Regions from separate parts of the Sulfuriflexus mobilis genome, predicted to be linked through region 1. Evidence: predicted binding sites of a transcription regulator. Region 1 holds the regulator's gene; each other region holds the start of a gene.
What was found. The regulator sigma-54, encoded in region 1, starts transcription at its own class of promoters, with help from an activator protein. The targets are predictions, from matches to a motif close to TGGCANGNTNCNTGCTT.
Positions count from the first base shown of each region.

Region 2: flgA (flagellar basal body P-ring formation chaperone FlgA) is a predicted target of sigma-54. The motif match lies at 1,938-1,954, and genes of this name have one in related genera.
Region 3: EL386_RS08515 (NarK family nitrate/nitrite MFS transporter) is a predicted target of sigma-54. The motif match lies at 1,730-1,746, and genes of this name have one in related genera.
Region 4: EL386_RS04355 (flagellar basal body-associated FliL family protein) is a predicted target of sigma-54. The motif match lies at 1,528-1,544, and genes of this name have one in related genera.

Region 1 is NZ_AP018725.1:641,947-646,171, forward strand. It holds gene hprK (HPr(Ser) kinase/phosphatase) at 1-473, opposite strand, end outside; gene ptsN (PTS IIA-like nitrogen regulatory protein PtsN) at 475-939, opposite strand; gene hpf (ribosome hibernation-promoting factor, HPF/YfiA family) at 975-1,313, opposite strand; gene EL386_RS03315 (RNA polymerase factor sigma-54) at 1,348-2,826, opposite strand; gene lptB (LPS export ABC transporter ATP-binding protein) at 2,916-3,641, opposite strand; gene lptA (lipopolysaccharide transport periplasmic protein LptA) at 3,638-4,156, opposite strand; gene lptC (LPS export ABC transporter periplasmic protein LptC) at 4,146-4,225, opposite strand, start outside.
Region 2 is NZ_AP018725.1:810,857-815,081, reverse strand. It holds gene EL386_RS04210 (CheR family methyltransferase) at 1-816, opposite strand, end outside; gene EL386_RS04205 (chemotaxis protein CheV) at 926-1,855, opposite strand; gene flgA (flagellar basal body P-ring formation chaperone FlgA) at 1,995-2,756, shown strand; gene flgM (flagellar biosynthesis anti-sigma factor FlgM) at 2,841-3,161, shown strand; gene EL386_RS04190 (flagella synthesis protein FlgN) at 3,177-3,653, shown strand; gene EL386_RS04185 (flagellar brake protein) at 3,727-4,225, shown strand, end outside.
Region 3 is NZ_AP018725.1:1,718,699-1,722,923, forward strand. It holds gene nirB (nitrite reductase large subunit NirB) at 1-1,361, opposite strand, end outside; gene EL386_RS08515 (NarK family nitrate/nitrite MFS transporter) at 1,830-3,308, shown strand; gene EL386_RS08520 (bifunctional protein-serine/threonine kinase/phosphatase) at 3,372-4,225, shown strand, end outside.
Region 4 is NZ_AP018725.1:843,878-848,102, reverse strand. It holds gene fliM (flagellar motor switch protein FliM) at 1-958, opposite strand, end outside; gene EL386_RS04355 (flagellar basal body-associated FliL family protein) at 961-1,494, opposite strand; gene EL386_RS04350 (flagellar hook-length control protein FliK) at 1,758-3,020, opposite strand; gene fliJ (flagellar export protein FliJ) at 3,119-3,565, opposite strand; gene fliI (flagellar protein export ATPase FliI) at 3,562-4,225, opposite strand, start outside.

The sequences.
Region 1 (4,225 bases):
CCGATGCCGATGACCTCCATGAACACACCATGAATGGTGGCGCGCTCGGCGAGACTGTGTGACAAGTAGTATTGCAGATTATTAACGAGAAACTGACTGTTCTGGGTAGAGCTATAGAGTGGCAGGCCGGTATTCTCGGAACGGGCAATAAAGTCATCGGGGACGTCAATGCCATTGGCAATGATGATGCAAAGCGGGTTGCCCTCGTAGAGGCGGTTGAGTGACTCATGCCTGCCCTGTTGCGACAGGCGCATAAAGTATTCTATTTCACGGTAACCGATGATTTGAATACGGTGTGGGTGAATAAAGTTCAGGTGCCCGACGTAGGAGACATCCCGGTCATCTTCGTCCGTGATTTGCGGCCCATCGAAATGAATATGACGATCTTCGCCATTACTCCCGGCAACATGCACAAGTGCCAGTTTATTGCGATGGGTATCGAACAGGGATTTGACAGAGATGTTTTCAGTCATGTCAGTCTGTGGCGGCCTGCCAGTGTGTTAGAAGTGTGTAGATTTCTTCATTGCTGGTGGCGTGCCGCAATTTTTCACAGTAAGCCGTATCGCTGAACATTTGTGCCAGTTGCGAGAGGATCTTCAGGTGTTCATCGGTAGAGGCCTCTGGCACCAGCAAGCCGAAGACCAGGTCTACCGGCTGGCCATCTATGGCATCAAAGTCGATGCCCTCGCGGAGCTGCATGAATGCACCGATGGTCTTGTCGCCGCTCTGGATACGCCCGTGCGGAATGGCAACGCCATGGCCAAGGCCAGTACTACCCAGGCGTTCACGTGATAGCAGGCTATCAAAGATCTCGCCCTGGGTAAGACTGGCATCGGCATTCAGCATCAGTGCGCCGACTTCCTCCAGTGCACGTTTTTTACTTGCCGGAGTGGCTGCACAGCTAATGCGCTCCGGTGAAAGTATATCGCTGATATTCATATTATAGATTTACTATTAAGGTTTTTAATAAGGGGTTATTCAGGGATTTCCTGAAACTCCTGGTTTTTCAGGCCACCTTCAGAACGATGATGGTCGGTGGTTTTTTCCTTATGCTTGATAATCTGGCGATCAAGCTTATCGACCAGTGAATCGATCGCAGCGTACATGTCTTCATCGACTGATTCAGCAAACAACTTGTGACCGGTAACGTGCACGGTGGCTTCGGCCTTCTGACGGAGTTTTTCCACAGTCAGAATAACGTGCGTGTTCGTGACGTTATCGAAGTGTCGTTCAAGTCGTTCGAACTTGCTGTTCACATAATCACGCATAGAATCGGTGATGTCGATGTGATGTCCAGTGAGGTCGATTTGCATAGTAGTGCTCCTCTGGGTTGAGGCTGGTGCATGATTACATCAGCCGTTTACGTTCGTTGGAAGGCGGGATCGACATGGCCTCGCGGTATTTTGCGACGGTGCGTCGGGCCACGTTTATGCCCTGTTGTTCCAGGAGTGAAGCGATCTTGTTATCACTCAGGGGTTTCTTCGGTTCTTCAGCCGCGATCAGTTTTTTGATCAGGGCGCGGATAGCGGTGGATGAACACTCGCCGCCGCTGGCGGTACTGACATGGCTGGAGAAAAAGTATTTCAGCTCAAAGATGCCACGCGGGGTATGCATATATTTGCGTGTGGTAACACGGGAGATGGTTGATTCATGCATCTCCACGGCCTCAGCGACATCGTGCAGCACCAGTGGCTTCATGGCCTCTTCACCGTGCTCAAGAAAACCGCGCTGGTGTTCAACAATACAGGTGGCGACCTTGAGCAGGGTCTCGTTGCGGCTTTGCAGGCTTTTTAGTAACCAGCGGGCCTCTTGCAGGTTATCCTTGAGAAAGTTGTTATCCTGGCTGTTGTCGGCACGGCGGATCATGCCAGCGTAGAGGTCATTAATACGTAGCTTGGGTGCAACATCCGGATTCAGTTCCACACGCCACACGCCCTTGTGCTTACGGACATAGACATCGGGTACGATATATTCGGTACGTTGGCTGGAAAGGTGGCTGCCGGGACGCGGGTTCAGTGAACGTATCAGGGTGATGACCTGTTGCATGTCCTCTTCGTTAAGCTTCATACGACGCATCAATTGCGGGTAATCATGCGCGGCCAGCAGCTCGAGGTGTTCACTGACCATCTGCATGGCTTGTTCACGCCATGCTGTCTCCGGGGAAAACTGACGTAGCTGCATGAGCATGCACTCGCCAAGGTCACGTGTGGCGACACCTGGCGGGTCAAAGTTCTGTACTTGTCTTAATACGGCCTCGACCTCGTCAAGTTCGAGTTCGGGCAGTTCGTCCTGCAGGCTTTCGAGAAGTTCCTCAGTACTGCTCTCAAGGTAACCGTCTTCGCCGATCGCGTCGATGATCGAGGTGGCAACCGTCATGTCGGTATCGGAAAACGGGCTCATGCGCATCTGCCACATCAGGTGGTCATGCAGGCCCTCCTCGTCATCACTGTTGATGTCGAAATCACGCTGGCTGAACTCGGAGCTGGCCGGGCCGCTGGATTGGTAACTCGGTTCATAAATGTCATCCCAAGCGGTATCGACCGGCAGGTCATCGGGGATATCGGCCTGTTGCATGGCCTTGTCGGTGTCGGCTGCGGCAATGTCATCCTTGGCAGAGGGTTTTTCCTTGTCCTTGCCGTGTTCTTCCTGGCTGCTGTCAGCGCCTTCCTCACCCTCGGCGATCTCAAGCATGGGGTTGCTGTCGAGGGCCTCCTGGATCTCTGAACTCAGCTCCAGCGAAGACAATTGCAACAGCCGGATGGCTTGTTGCAACTGCGGAGTCATGGTCAGGTTCTGGCCCAGACGAAGCTGGATGGACTGCTTCATGTGCGGTTCGGATCTTTCATTAAAGGCAGACGTGTTACCTAACTAATATTCTAGCGCAACATTCGTGCCAGTACAGGATAAAATTGACATCAGAGGGTGAAATGTTGGCCAAGATAGACCTCACGCACCTGCTTGTCGGCGAGCAGGCTTTCCGGGTCACCCTCGGCGATGATCGCCCCGGCATTCATAATGTAGGCACGCTCACAGATACCGAGGGTTTCCCGAACATTATGGTCGGTTATTAATACGCCGATGCCGAGCTCACGTAAGTGATTGATAATTGAATTGATGTCCACGACTGAGAGCGGGTCGACGCCGGCAAACGGCTCGTCGAGGAGGATAAAATCCGGACGCGTGGCCAGGGCGCGGGCGATCTCAACCCGGCGGCGTTCACCACCGGACAGGCTCATGCCGAGGCTGTCGCGGATGTGCGAGATATGCAGTTCACGCAACAATTCCTCGGTCTCGGTTTCGATTTGCTCCGCCGACAGGCCCGGCATCGATTCGAGGATGGCGCGGATGTTGTCCTCGACACTGAGCTTACGGAATACCGAGGCTTCTTGAGGCAGGTAGCCGATGCCGAGTCGGGCACGGCGGTGCATCGGGAAGTGGCTGATGTCGGTATCGTCGAGATAGATATGCCCGGCATCGGCCGAGATCAGCCCTACCATCATATAAAAGCTGGTGGTCTTGCCGGCGCCATTCGGGCCTAGCAGGCCGACGACCTCACCACTGTTGATGTGCATCGAGACATCATTGACGACGTTGCGAGAACGATAGGTCTTGAAGAGTTTTTCTGCACGCAGGGCACTCATTTTTTCGGGTCTTTTTTACTCGGTTGCAGGATCATTTGTACACGGCCTTTTTTGCCGTCCTCACCGCCGCCGCGCGCCTCAACCAAGTCGCGTCGGGTATCATAAACAATGTGCTCACCCTGGAAGACATCACCACCCTGAATGACCTCACCCTCACGGCGTACGATCAGGATCTCCTTGACAGCGTCGTAAAACAGCTCGCGACCCTCGGCGATGACGTCATCAGGTTTGTTGTCCGGACGTTGCTGAAAGTGGGCGCGTTTGCCCGTGGCGTGGACCCTGTCGAGGTCCTTGTTCTTGTCGCGGTAGACGATGACCACGTTACCCTTGATGAGAATACTGCCACGGGTGATGACAACATTGCCACGAAAGGTACTGATGCCCTTTTCATCATCAATATCGACACGGTCTGCCTCAATGTTCATGGGCTGGTCCTTGTCGCTCTTCAGGGCCAGGGCCGGCAGGGGCAGTAACAGGCAGAGCAGGAGTATGGAAGAATAGAACTTATTGTTCATAGTGCACCCGTACATCATCAAGCAGTTGTAATTGTCCTTCACGCACATAGGCACGCATACCAATGGCAG
Region 2 (4,225 bases), 170 kb from region 1:
ATACACGGCACCGCCACTGCGGACCATGTCGAAGGCGTTATTATGCCCGGCGAGTGATTCTGAAGAACCCAGGAACAGGTAGCCCCCGGGGTTGAGCGCCTTGCCCAGGCGATCAAGGATGTCGCGCTTGAGGTCGGCCGAGAAGTAGATGAGCACGTTACGGCAAAAGATAATGTCGAATTTCCCCAGCGAGGCATAGCTTTGCATCAGGTTGAGTTCACTAAAACGCACACGACTACGGACTTCCGGGCGTAGCTCCCAACGCTTGTCGGCGAGCTCACGGAAATAGCGTTGCTTACGCTCGTCTGACATGCCACGGGCCAGGGACATATTATCGTACGTCGCGAGCTTGGCCTGCTCGAGCACCGTCTTGGAGATATCGGTGGCAAGGATCTCCACACCCTTCGCCATCCCGCCGGGATTGGCCATGCCATATTCCTGCGTCACCATGCTCATGGTGTAGGGCTCCTGCCCGGATGAGCAGGCCGCCGACCAGATGCGGATCGGCCGGGTACGCTGCTTGGTGAGCTCCGGAAAGATTTCATTACGCAAGATATCGAAGGGGTGGCTATCTCGAAACCAGAGGGTTTCATTGGTCGTCATCGCATCAATAATACGTACCTGCAAGGTCTTGTCCCTGCCGGATTCCATGCGTTTCACCAGATCGGCCAAATTCAGGATCTCCAGTTCATCCATGAGACGTTGCAGGCGACTGGCGATCAGATATTGCTTGTTTTCACCCAGCGTAATGCCGCAGGCTTTCTCAAGAAAGCCGCTAAATAGCTTGTATTCTTCTGGTGTAATGACTTTGCTCAAGGGTGTAATACCTGATGTTTACCTGGACGCGAGGGATAGGATACCGTAATCAAGGGCTTATTACCTTTTTTTGCCTGCTTAACCACTTTTAAGATGGGGATAGCGACGCTTAATCAACCTGATCACCTTTCAGGTATTCGAGGACAAAGTTGGCCAGGTCATCGGCATTAAACTTTGCAATAAACCGATTCGCGCCAACACTCTTCACCATGCTCTCGTTAAAGACCCCGCTCAGAGACGTATGCAGGACAATAAACAGGTCCTGCAGGCGCGGGTCCTTGCGTATAGATGAGGTCAGGGTATAACCATCCATCTCCGGCATTTCCACATCCGAGATCAGCATATCGATCTGTGATTCTATGGGGCCGGTGCCGGCCATTTCCTTGAGCTGATCAAGGGCTTGCTTGCCATCGTGAGCGAGCAGACATTCGATACCCAGCTGCTCTAAGGTACGTTTAATCTGATTACGGGCGACACTGGAGTCATCCACCACCATGATACGCTTGCCCGACTGGATACCGGCATCTTCCCGGCTCAAGATATCATTGGAAACAATCAGGGTTTCGCCGATCACCTCGGCCAGGATCTTCTCGACATCAATAATCTCAACGATCTCGCCGTCCACACGGGTGACGGCAGTCAGGTAATGATTCTTGCCAGCACTCTTCGGTGCGGGCAGGACGTCCTCCCAGTTCAGGTTAATAATACGGTCCACCCCGCCCACCAGAAAGCCCTGCACCTTACGGTTAAACTCACTGACAATGACATAGGCATTCGCATGGTCACTAATCGCTGAACGACCAATCGCCTGGCTCAAATCGATAATCGGTATGGTCCGGCCACGCATATTCGCCACACCGGTAACAAAATGGTTCGACTTTGGCATGTGGTTCAGCGGCGGGCACTGTATGACTTCCTGGATCTTGAACACATTGATGCCAAAGGTCTGTCGTCCCTTTAGCTTGAACAGCAATAATTCGAGACGATTCTGCCCTGCCAGACGGGTACGTTGATCAACGGCATCCAGAACACCGGCCATAATAAACTCCTGAAATCGGCTAAATACTTGTCACTGCATTTTACTATCGGCATCTGCCTGAAGAACTTAAGTTTGTGAAAACCGGCACAAGACTTGCATTTACTACCTGTAAACCCCCTCAGTAATGAGATTAGATGCTTTGATAAACAAACACTTAATAGATAACACCGATCTTCGCGGCCTCGCTCATAGGCCGCTTATTGCCCGTGTCTGGCAAGTCCTTGCCGTCCTGCTATGCCTTTCTGCCGGCCAGAGCCAGGCCCTTGAATTTCAGGCCCTCGAGGATATTCGTCAACAGGCCGAGGCCCATGTAAAGGACCTGCTCAGTCAGGATAGCAGCGACATAGAGGTGCGGGCCGACCGCCTGGACCCCCGTCTGCGACTGGCTAAATGTACTGATAATACAGAGAGTTATACACATGATGCCGGGCGAATCACACAGCGTATGGCCGTGGGCATTCGCTGCCTCGACGATAACCACCGCTGGTCGATCTTCGTGCCCGTCAATATCAAACAATTTGCCGAGGTCGTCGTCTCCACACAACGGCTATCACGTAATACCCCGATCCAGGCGCAACAACTGACGCTGGAGCGCCGGGCCGTCAACCGCTTGCACGGGCAATACCTGACCCGTCTTGAAGAGGTCGTCGGTCAGTTACCGAAATCGGCCCTGGCCAAGGGGAAAGTTGTCTCCCCCAGGCTATTGAAGCAGCAAAACCTTGTCAAACGTGGTCAAAACGTCATGATTTTGGCGGAAAATACCCAGATCCAGGTGCGTAGCCAGGGCACGGCCATGACAAGTGGCCGTATCGGCGAGGTAATTCGGGTAAAAAACCTCTCCACAAAGAAAATTGTAGAAGGAACAGTGACTTCCAGAGGCAATGTAAAAATAAATATGTAAACGGCGATTTTTTGACTAATATACCCTAAAGATTTAGAAGCACTGTCCGTTATATAGGACAGATACAAAAACTGGAGCAGTATCATGGCAATTGAAATTACGGGTCAGAACAGTAATAACACGATCCTCAACAATCGTACTGAGCGCCCTGAGGCCAATGTCTCACGTGATGAGGCCAGTAACGATCAGCAGGAAACGGGTCGCCCTTCTACCGCCGACACGGTTAGTCTGACCAATGCCTCGGCACAATTGCGTAGTCTGGAAAACACCCTGGCGGAACTGCCGGTCGTCGACACGCAGCGTGTCGAGTCCATCAAACAGGCGCTGGCCGATGGCAGCTACCAGGTCGACGCGCAACGTGTGGCAGACAAACTAATCGACCTTGAACAGGGTCTGGGGCGTTAACAGGCGACTGAACCCATGGCGAACATAACGTATATAAAGGTGTGTCTGGAAGATGAAATCAGATATGCCGAGACGCTTCTCACTTTACTGGATGCAGAACGACAGGCGCTGGCGAAGAATAATGGCGACTCCCTGGAGAAAATCGCGAAGGACAAACGTCAAGTTGCCGAACAGCTTGATGAGAGTGCACAGCGTCGTCGCCAGCAGCTGACCAGTGGTGAGGACCCGCATGCCGGAGATATGCAGGCCTTTATCACCGCTCAAACTGAAGAATTCCACCAGCCACTACAGAAACTCTGGGACCAGCTCCTCGACGTACTCGGTCGCTGCCGTGAACAGAACCACCTCAATGGTAGTGTCCTGGAAAATTCACAACGTAATATCAAACAACTCATCGCCCTGCTACAGGGACAAACACAAAATAAAGAAATCTATGGGCGTGGTGGTAAAATAATCGATCACTCATTAGAACACTCGCTTACACGTGCCTGATACCTTCTGCACAATAACGAAAAAAAAGTAACCCGCTGCGCAGTATGTTTGCTGCTGTGCGCGAGATAGTAACATGACAGATACCAACGACATCGAATTAATCAGCCAACCCAATATTATCACTGGTCATCTGCGCCGCCTGTTGCGCGATCATGTTTTACTCAATGTACACATGCCTGATAGTGATCGTTTTTATAATAGTATCCTTATAGACGTAGATGCCGAGCAAAAATATATATTACTTGATGCCCTGCACCCGGAATCCGGACATCAGCAAATACTCAAGGAACGACAGTTCACTGTTTCCGCACAGTATCAGGGGATTGAATTTGGTTTCAATGGCAATATTGATTCAGTCATTGATGATGGCGGCAAACCGGCCTATCGGGTGAAATACCCCGAGGTACTCCGTTACCATCAAAGACGTGCCTCTTTCCGTGCACCTGTCAGTATGGGAGACAACGCCGAAATCTCGGTGCGCGATGAGGCCGGCAATCAATGCAAGGGGCTCATCACAAATATTTCACTGGGCGGTATTGCCGCACAGTTTGCTGGTAAACAGACCATGCCCT
Region 3 (4,225 bases), 1.1 Mb from region 1:
CTCGAAGCCTTGGTGTGCGCACGCACGTCTTCAAGCGTAAAGAGTTTCTTGTCGGTAATGGCCTTGACGATGTCACCCTTGCAAACACCGTTACAACCACAGATTTCGGCACTGTCGGCCATCATGGCAATACGGTTCTCATCACCGTGACCCGAATCACCAAGATGGGCCTGACCGAAGAGGATATTTTCACGGAAGTCGCTGATATCCGTCGCATCGCGCATCAGGTCGAAATACCAGCTGCCATCGATAGTATCGCCATACATGACCGCGCCCTTGAGCTTGTTGTCCTGCACGACCAGCTTACGGTAGACACCCCGCGAGGCATCCTGGAAGACCAGTTCCTCGGTATCTTCACCGCCGGTAAAATCCCCGGCCGAGAACAGGTCGATGCCGGTGACCTTGAGCTTGGTTGAGGTCATTGAACCCTCATAACGACCAATCCCCATCTTCGCCAGGTGATTGGCGCAGACCTTACCCATTTCAAACAGGGGCGCGACCAGACCATAGACCTGGCCACGGTGTTGCACACATTCACCGACGGCATAAACCTTCGGGTCAAAGGTCTGCATCGTGTCATTGACGACAATACCGCGTTCACAGTGAATGCCGACCTTTTCGGCCAGAGCTATATTGGGTCGAATCCCCACGGCCATGACGACCAGCTCGGCGGGTATCTCACGGCCGTCTTCAAGCAGCACTGATTGCACGTGGTCCTGACCCTTGATCTCTTTGGTCGAGGCCTGCATAAGGATTTCCAGACCGCGGTCTTCCAGCGACTTGCGCAGCATCTTACCGGCGACGCTATCAAGCTGGCGTTCCATCAGGGTATCCATGAGGTGCAGCACAGTGACCTTCATGCCCTGCTGCATCAAACCGTTGGCCGCCTCAAGACCCAGCAGGCCACCACCGATGACCACCGCATGCTGATGTTGCTTGGCGGCCTCGAGCATCTTGTCGACATCATGGATATCACGGAAGCCGATGACTCCCTCGAGCTCATGTCCGGGGCATGGGATAATAAATGGAGTAGAACCGGTAGCCATCAGCAGGCGATCGTAGCTTGCCTTGGTACCGTCTGAGGCGATCACCTTCTGCGCAGAGCGGTCGATATTGATAACCTCTTTGCCTTTGTGCAGGGTGATATGGTTATCGATATACCACTGTTCATCATTGAGCATGATCTCATCAATGGTCTTCTCGCCGGCCAACACCGGTGAGAGCATAATGCGATTGTAGTTGCCGTATGGCTCTGCGCCAAAGACTGTAATGTCATACAGGTCAGGGGCGACTTTAAGGAGTTCTTCGAGGGTTCGTACACCGGCCATGCCGTTGCCGATAAGGACAAGTTTTTCTTTCATTGGGCTTCCCATGTTGCACTGACTCGCCGTTGAGCCGTGTCCTGCTAAATTAGCTAATCCTGATAGAGCAACATGCGTGCCAAAATCGATTTTTCCGGTTTCCCCCCTGAATTTCGCACTTTTCGACAGAAATTCCCCCTATTGCACCAATTTATCGCACTATTTTGATGCGTTCGCAGTAATTATGCATCGTTATGAACCATCGGCTTTATGCCCCATATATATAGGTGCAGGCATGAATCTTTATGCCAGGCATGGAGATTGTCGCTGGTTTAGCCCTCCCGAACGCGCCCTGCTTGTGCAGACCGCATATCTTTACTCTGACTGTTATATGAATAATAGCCGGTGTTTTTGCCAAATTATAAAGTTGGCATGTTCATTGCTCTGGAGTGTGGCATTAGCGAATAAAGCTGCCGCAAAGAAGCGGCACAGCATGATTAAATGACCCATCGAAGGGAGTTAGAAGTAATGAGTACCGACACCAGTAAGCTCAACCTGCTATCGTTCAGCGGCAACACAAAGATCTTGCACCTGACCTGGGTGGCCTTTTTTATCAGTTTCTTTGTCTGGTTTAACCACGCACCACTACTGGCGTATATACGTGACGAATTTGGGCTTAGCCCACAGCAAGTCAAAACCCTGCTCATCCTCAACGTCGCGCTGACTATTCCCGCAAGAATCATCGTCGGCATGCTGGTAGACAAGCTCGGTCCGAGGATCATGTACTCTGCCCTGCTCTCAATATCCAGCCTGCTTTGTTTCGGTTTTGCCTTCGCCGACAGCTTTGAGCAGATGGCCATCATGCGCTTCCTGCTCGGCTTTGTCGGCGCCGGCTTCGTGGTCGGTATTCGTATGATTGCAGAGTGGTTCCCGGCCAAGCAACTGGGCGTGGCGGAAGGTATTTATGGTGGTTGGGGTAACTTTGGGTCTGCCGCCGCGGCATTGAGCCTACCGACACTGGCTCTGATATTTGGTGGTGAAGAAAATGGCTGGCGTTACGCCATTGCCATGACCGGTGTCATCGCCCTGGTTTATGCCTTTATTTATTACTTCTCAGTCAGTAACACCCCAAAGGGGTCTACCTACTTCAAGCCAAAGAAGACGGGTGCCATGGAAGTGAGTACGCCCGGAGACTTTTTCCTTTACATGCTGATGAACATTCCTATGTTTGCTGCACTGGCCCTGTTGACATGGAAACTGGGACCGACCAACCTGAACCTGCTCGCCGCCAGTATTACCTACACGCTCTATGGTCTGCTGGTGCTGCTATATATCTACCAAACCATGCACATCTACCGCATCAATAAACATGTGTTTGAAAAGGCCGTGCCTGAGATTGACCGTTATAAGTTCAAGCAGGTCGCCGTACTAGACCTCTCTTACATGGTGACATTTGGTTCGGAGCTGGCCGTGGTCTCCATGCTGCCCCTGTTCTTCCTCGATACCTTTGACCTGGGTATGGTTGAGGCTGGCCTGCTCGCCTCCGGTTATGCCTTCATGAACCTCGTCGCCAGACCCGGTGGCGGCCTGATCAGTGACAAGTTCGGCCGTCGCAAGACCCTGTTGATCCTGCTGGCTGGATTGGCCATTGGCTACTATATGATGAGCCAGATAGATTCCAGCTGGAATTTATTCCTGGCCGTGGTCATTACCATGGTCTGCTCATTCTTTGTCCAATCGGGTGAAGGTGCCGTATTTGCTATGGTGCCACTGGTGAAACGTCGCATGACAGGCCAGGTCGCCGGCATGGCGGGCGCCTACGGCAGTGTAGGGGCCGTGAGCTTTCTGACCATCCTCTCCTTTGTTTCACCACAAATATTCTTCCTGGTGATCGCTGCATCCGCTGTGGTGGTTCTGGCCATCGTCTTCTTGTTCCTCGAAGAACCACGTGGCGAGATGGCCGAGGTGTTGCCGGATGGCACTGTGCAGATGATTGAAGTAGAGTAAGCCTCATCAGCTTGTCATTAAGGGGCCAGCGTCGCTTCACAGCGACGTTGGCTATTGATATATATGATGCAATCCCAACCTGGCATCCAGTCCGGGCAATGCAGTGAAGCCGGCGTCAAGGCGATTAATGATGATGCCTGCGACATCCGCATTCCCGATGAACCCCTGCTCAGCACCAAGGGCATTGTTGCACTCATCGCCGATGGCGTAAGCCGCAGCGAGGCAGGACGTGAGGCCAGTCATGCCTGTGTACGTGGCTTTCTCAGTGATTACTATAGCACCCCGGATTCCTGGTCGGTGAAAAATGCCGGGCAAAAGATTATCGGCTCACTCAATACCTGGTTGTACAGCCAGGCGCAGAGAAAGTACGACTCTGACCGTGCCATGCTGACCACGCTCAGTAGCCTGGTCATAAAATCAGGCACTGCACACATCTTCCATGTAGGCGATACACGTATCTACCGTCTGCGTGATAATGATCTCGAATGCCTGACCCAGGACCACCGCGTCTGGGGCTCCGGGGAAAAGACCTACCTTGGCCGGGCCATGGGGGCTGATAGCCACATTGATATCGATTACCGCAGTCTGCCCGTCGAGGTGGGTGACCTGTACCTGCTCGCCACAGATGGCATTTATGAATTCATCAGCGATAGCGAACTAAAAAGATACTTGCGTGAGGGTCGAGAGATGCCGGAGGCCACCGCACGGAAAATCGTCACCCGTGCCCTGGAGGGGGGAAGTAATGACAATGCCACCTGCCAGATACTCCGTGTTGACCACCTGCCAGAGCTCGATGAAGAGGCATTCTACCGGCAGCTAACCGAATTGCCCTTCCCGCCATTCCTTGAGGCCGGCATGGTTCTGGACGGTTACCGTATTACGCGAGAGATCCATGCCAGTTCGCGCACCCAGGTGTA
Region 4 (4,225 bases), 200 kb from region 1:
GCGAGAAGACCTTAATCGCTTTATTGCCATGCGACTCACCGTAAATACCACGTAGTATCGGGATGCCACCTGAACGCAGAATGACCGTTTCCGGCATCTCAATAGGAATAATGTCGCCTGCCTTCATATCCAGGATTTCCTGGACACTGAGTTCAGTTTCAGTCAGCCGACAATCGACTTCGACTTTGGCGCTTTTAATTTCATCACGCAGGGCGGAAATCCAGCGCATATCGGTATCGGACCGATCACTTTGCACACCGGCATCGAGCAATTCACGAATGGGCTCAAGCATGGAGTAAGGCATAGTAATGTGCAGATCGCCGCCGCCGCCATCCAGTTCGATCGTGAACTTGGTCAATACCACGACTTCTGTCGGGCTGACGATGTTTGCAAACTGCGGGTTAACTTCCGAGCTCTGGTATTCAAACGCGATATCAAATATCGGACGCCAGGCCGCTTCGAGATTCTTGAAAATATCAGCAAGCACAATTTGCACAATGCGCAGCTCGGTCGGGGTGAATTCACGCCCCTCAATCTTGGCATGACGCCCCGCCCCACCAAAAAAGTTATCTACCAGGATAAACACCAGCTTCGGGTCGAGGACAAACAAGGAAGTACCGCGTAATGGCGACATCTTCACCAGATTCAGGCTGGTCGGCACAAACAGGCTATGTATGTATTCAGCAAATTTCATCATCTGCACGCCACCAACTGAAATCTCGGCAGAACGGCGTAACAGATTGAACAGGCTGGCACGGAATAATCTTGCAAAACGTTCGTTAATCATTTCCAGGGTCGGTAAACGACCACGGACAATCCGGTCTTCTACTGCGAAGTTATAGGAGCGCATTGAGCCGTCATCGGCCGACACATCACCACCGGTTTCAACATCACCACCCGATACGCCATGCAACAGCGCATCGATCTCTTCCTGTGAAAGTAAGTCGTTGACGGACATGATTATTGAATCACGAAGCTGGTGAAAAAGACCTCTTCGACAGCCGACTTGGCACCCTGTTTTTCCAGTGCGCCCTGGATCTCCTTGAGAGTTTGCGCACGCAGGGCCTCTTTGCCTTCACGCGTAGTCAGGGTCTTGAAAGACTGACTGCTAAATAACAACACCAGATTGTTACGCAGTACCGGGTCGTGCTGCTGGATGCTGGTAATAACGCCTTCATCCTTGGTCATTACACTCAGGCCAATCTGCAAAAATCGGACAACACCCTTGTCTTCAAAATTCACGACGAAGGGGGGCTCGAAGGCGTGGTAGATTAGTTTGCCAGCCTGCTCAGGTTGCTTGACCTCAGCTTCGGCCTTTTCCTCACCCTGCTCCTCTGCGGAGCCGAAGGCACCGGTAAAATACAAGGTCACCCCGATCGAAGTACCCATCAGGATGAGTACGACCAGTGCAATAATAATAATTTTGACCTTGCTTGATTTGCCCTTAACGGCAGCCTCGGCATCAAGCTCCAAATCTTCTTCTTCGATCGCCATAAAAGTGACTCCTGGTTCTTCTCGTCACTGATGTAGCAAGAGCCATGCCACTGGCAGGATTATAGGCAATACGCCCTGTCCCTGGCCGAAAAAGACTGCGGAAATTACATTAATATTTTGATAAACAGCAGGTTAGAGAGATGTCGGCGTACTCACAAAGTGCAGGCAACGCATACGCCAATCCCGATCATCATGACAAAATCCTGACGCGGTTATATAAAAAACCGCCAAGTCACTGATCACTAGCGGTTATTCGTCATCGTTCAGATATAATAATCCACCGCCCTGTCACTGACCATGACCGGACGTAACATGACCTCAGCCTGTTCGCTGGCAGCAGTCAATTGAGCCGAATCGACCTGTGCGGTGCCTCTGCCCTGTCCATCGTGCCCAGTCGTCTGCCCCTGTGCAGAACTGTCCTGGTGGCGTACATCAACATCACCGAGGCTCAGTCCCTCATTGGCCAGCATGTCACGCAACCTCGGCAGGGCCGATTCGATAGAATCTCGTGTACTGGCATGGGCAGTATTAAAGGTTATATGGGCCTGTTCCTTGGTGACATTCACCTGAATATCAATAGGGCCCAGCTCGGCAGGATTGACCCGCACCTGTATGGATTGGTTATTACCGACCGACCAAACGACGCGCTCGGCAAAGGCCTTTTGCCACTGCTGATGCTGCACGGGGACATCAATACTCACCTGCTGCAGCCCCGTGGCACTGCTGGTGGCACTGCCCGTGGTCGTCACCGGGCTGAGTGGCGTCAGCGTGGATGCAGTACTGGGCTGGGCATTGCCTGCCTGACGGGCACTGACATCGGTAAACTGTTCAATGATGCGATTAGCCTGAAAGGGGGTCTTTTCTGACTCAGCACGCGCGGCAAGTGAAATCACATTGCCGGGCAGAAAGGCATCACGACGTTGCTGTTCGACCACCTGGGTCTGGGCACCATCATCGATGGCATTTGTGGCGACCTGTCCACTGATCACCCGCTTGGCCGCCTCCTGAACCAGAACCGGCGTCACCGGCTTGTCTGTACCAACGTTGCCGGTTACAGCTATTTTTTCATCGACGACGACCGCCGTCGCTGTGGCCGTCCCGGCGACCACCGTTGTAAGCGTTTCATCACTCAACGCGACCTCATCAACGCTAATCGCGTCGGTCAAAGTCGTCTCGGCCACTTCCACCGTTTCCGGGGCAGTTTCTACCTGTCCGCTGCCCAATTCGAGCCATTCCACGTCTCGTTCGGCCAATGCCGCTTCGATCGGCAAGTCCTTGCCGCCCTGCGGCAAGCCTTCTTCAGTCTTTTCCGTGTTAATGGCGGCTTGATCCGTTTCCGTCTCCGGGCCCGAGGCGCTCACCCCGGCCTTCTTTGCAGTGCCTTTCTGTTCCACCTGGTTTGCCAGGACGCCACCAAATTCACTTTGTTTTTCATCACTTACCTCATTCGAGGCACGTGTCGACGATACCTTATTGAGGTTATTTTTCGGCGCCGGGGCGGGCGTAATCGGCAATTGTTCTGACATGGTCGTTCTCCAATTTCTAACCTGATAACGTTCTCTACACAGGAAAGAGCAAGGACTGTGCCAACCATTTAGACGGTGTGGGTAATGCGGGGGGCTTATTACTTGTCGTGGAAGTCGCGGCGACGGTACTGCGCACGTTCATCGTTCTCATTCTGTTCGCGCCGGTCGCTGAGATGGCGCTCGTTGTTTTGGAAGCGGTCGACGACCTTATTCAGGGCTTCAGTCTTGGTATGCAGCGCACGCCATTCACGTGTGCGGATGTCCAGCAGGCGCCTGGCCTCTTCGATCTTTTGCAGCTGGAATTGTGCGCCCTCATCAAGGCGACGAATGAAATTGCCGTATTCCACCATCTGCCCGGCATCGATACCCTGGCAACCGGCATCCTGCATACGCTGGGCATATTCGCTGCGGTAGTTACGTAATTCCTCCAGGCGTTGAATTTGCTGTTCCAGGTGTTGTTGCTGTTCTGCCATGATGCGCGCGGCCTCACGCTCACGTGATTCGGCAATCTGGGCAACCGGTTTCAGGCGCTCTGACTTGGTCATAAGCGTGTTTCCTGGATATCCTGTACAGTCTGTTCAGCCTGAAGCTGGCGCTGATCGGCATTAACGATACCATCCAGTGTGGCACAACTACGCCCAAGGTCGACCGGCTCGTTCATGCCTTGCTGCAAAAACTCGACTAACTGCGGGTGTATCTGCACCGCCGCATCCAGACGGACATCATGACCCGGGATATAGGCGCCCACCGAGATCAGGTCACGACTCTTTTCATAAGTAGAATAAAATTTCTTGAACCTGCGCGCATCGGTCTGCTGATTCTCTGCCACGATCTCGGTCATGGCACGACTAATGGATTTTTCAATATCAATCGCCGGGTAATGCCCTGAATCGGCCAGGTCACGAGTCAGCACGATATGTCCATCGAGGATTGCGCGTGCGGCGTCGGCGATCGGGTCATTCTGGTCATCGCCCTCGGCGAGCACGGTATAAAAGGCCGTGATCGAGCCCCCCCCATGATCACCATTGCCGGCCCTTTCGACCAGTTGCGGCAGGCGGGCAAAGACCGATGGCGGATAACCCTTGGTGGCAGGCGGCTCGCCGATGGCCAGGGCAATTTCACGTTGTGCCTGCGCATAACGGGTCAGGGAGTCCATGAGCAATAACACGTTATGACCCTTGTCTCGGAAGTACTCGGCAATACTG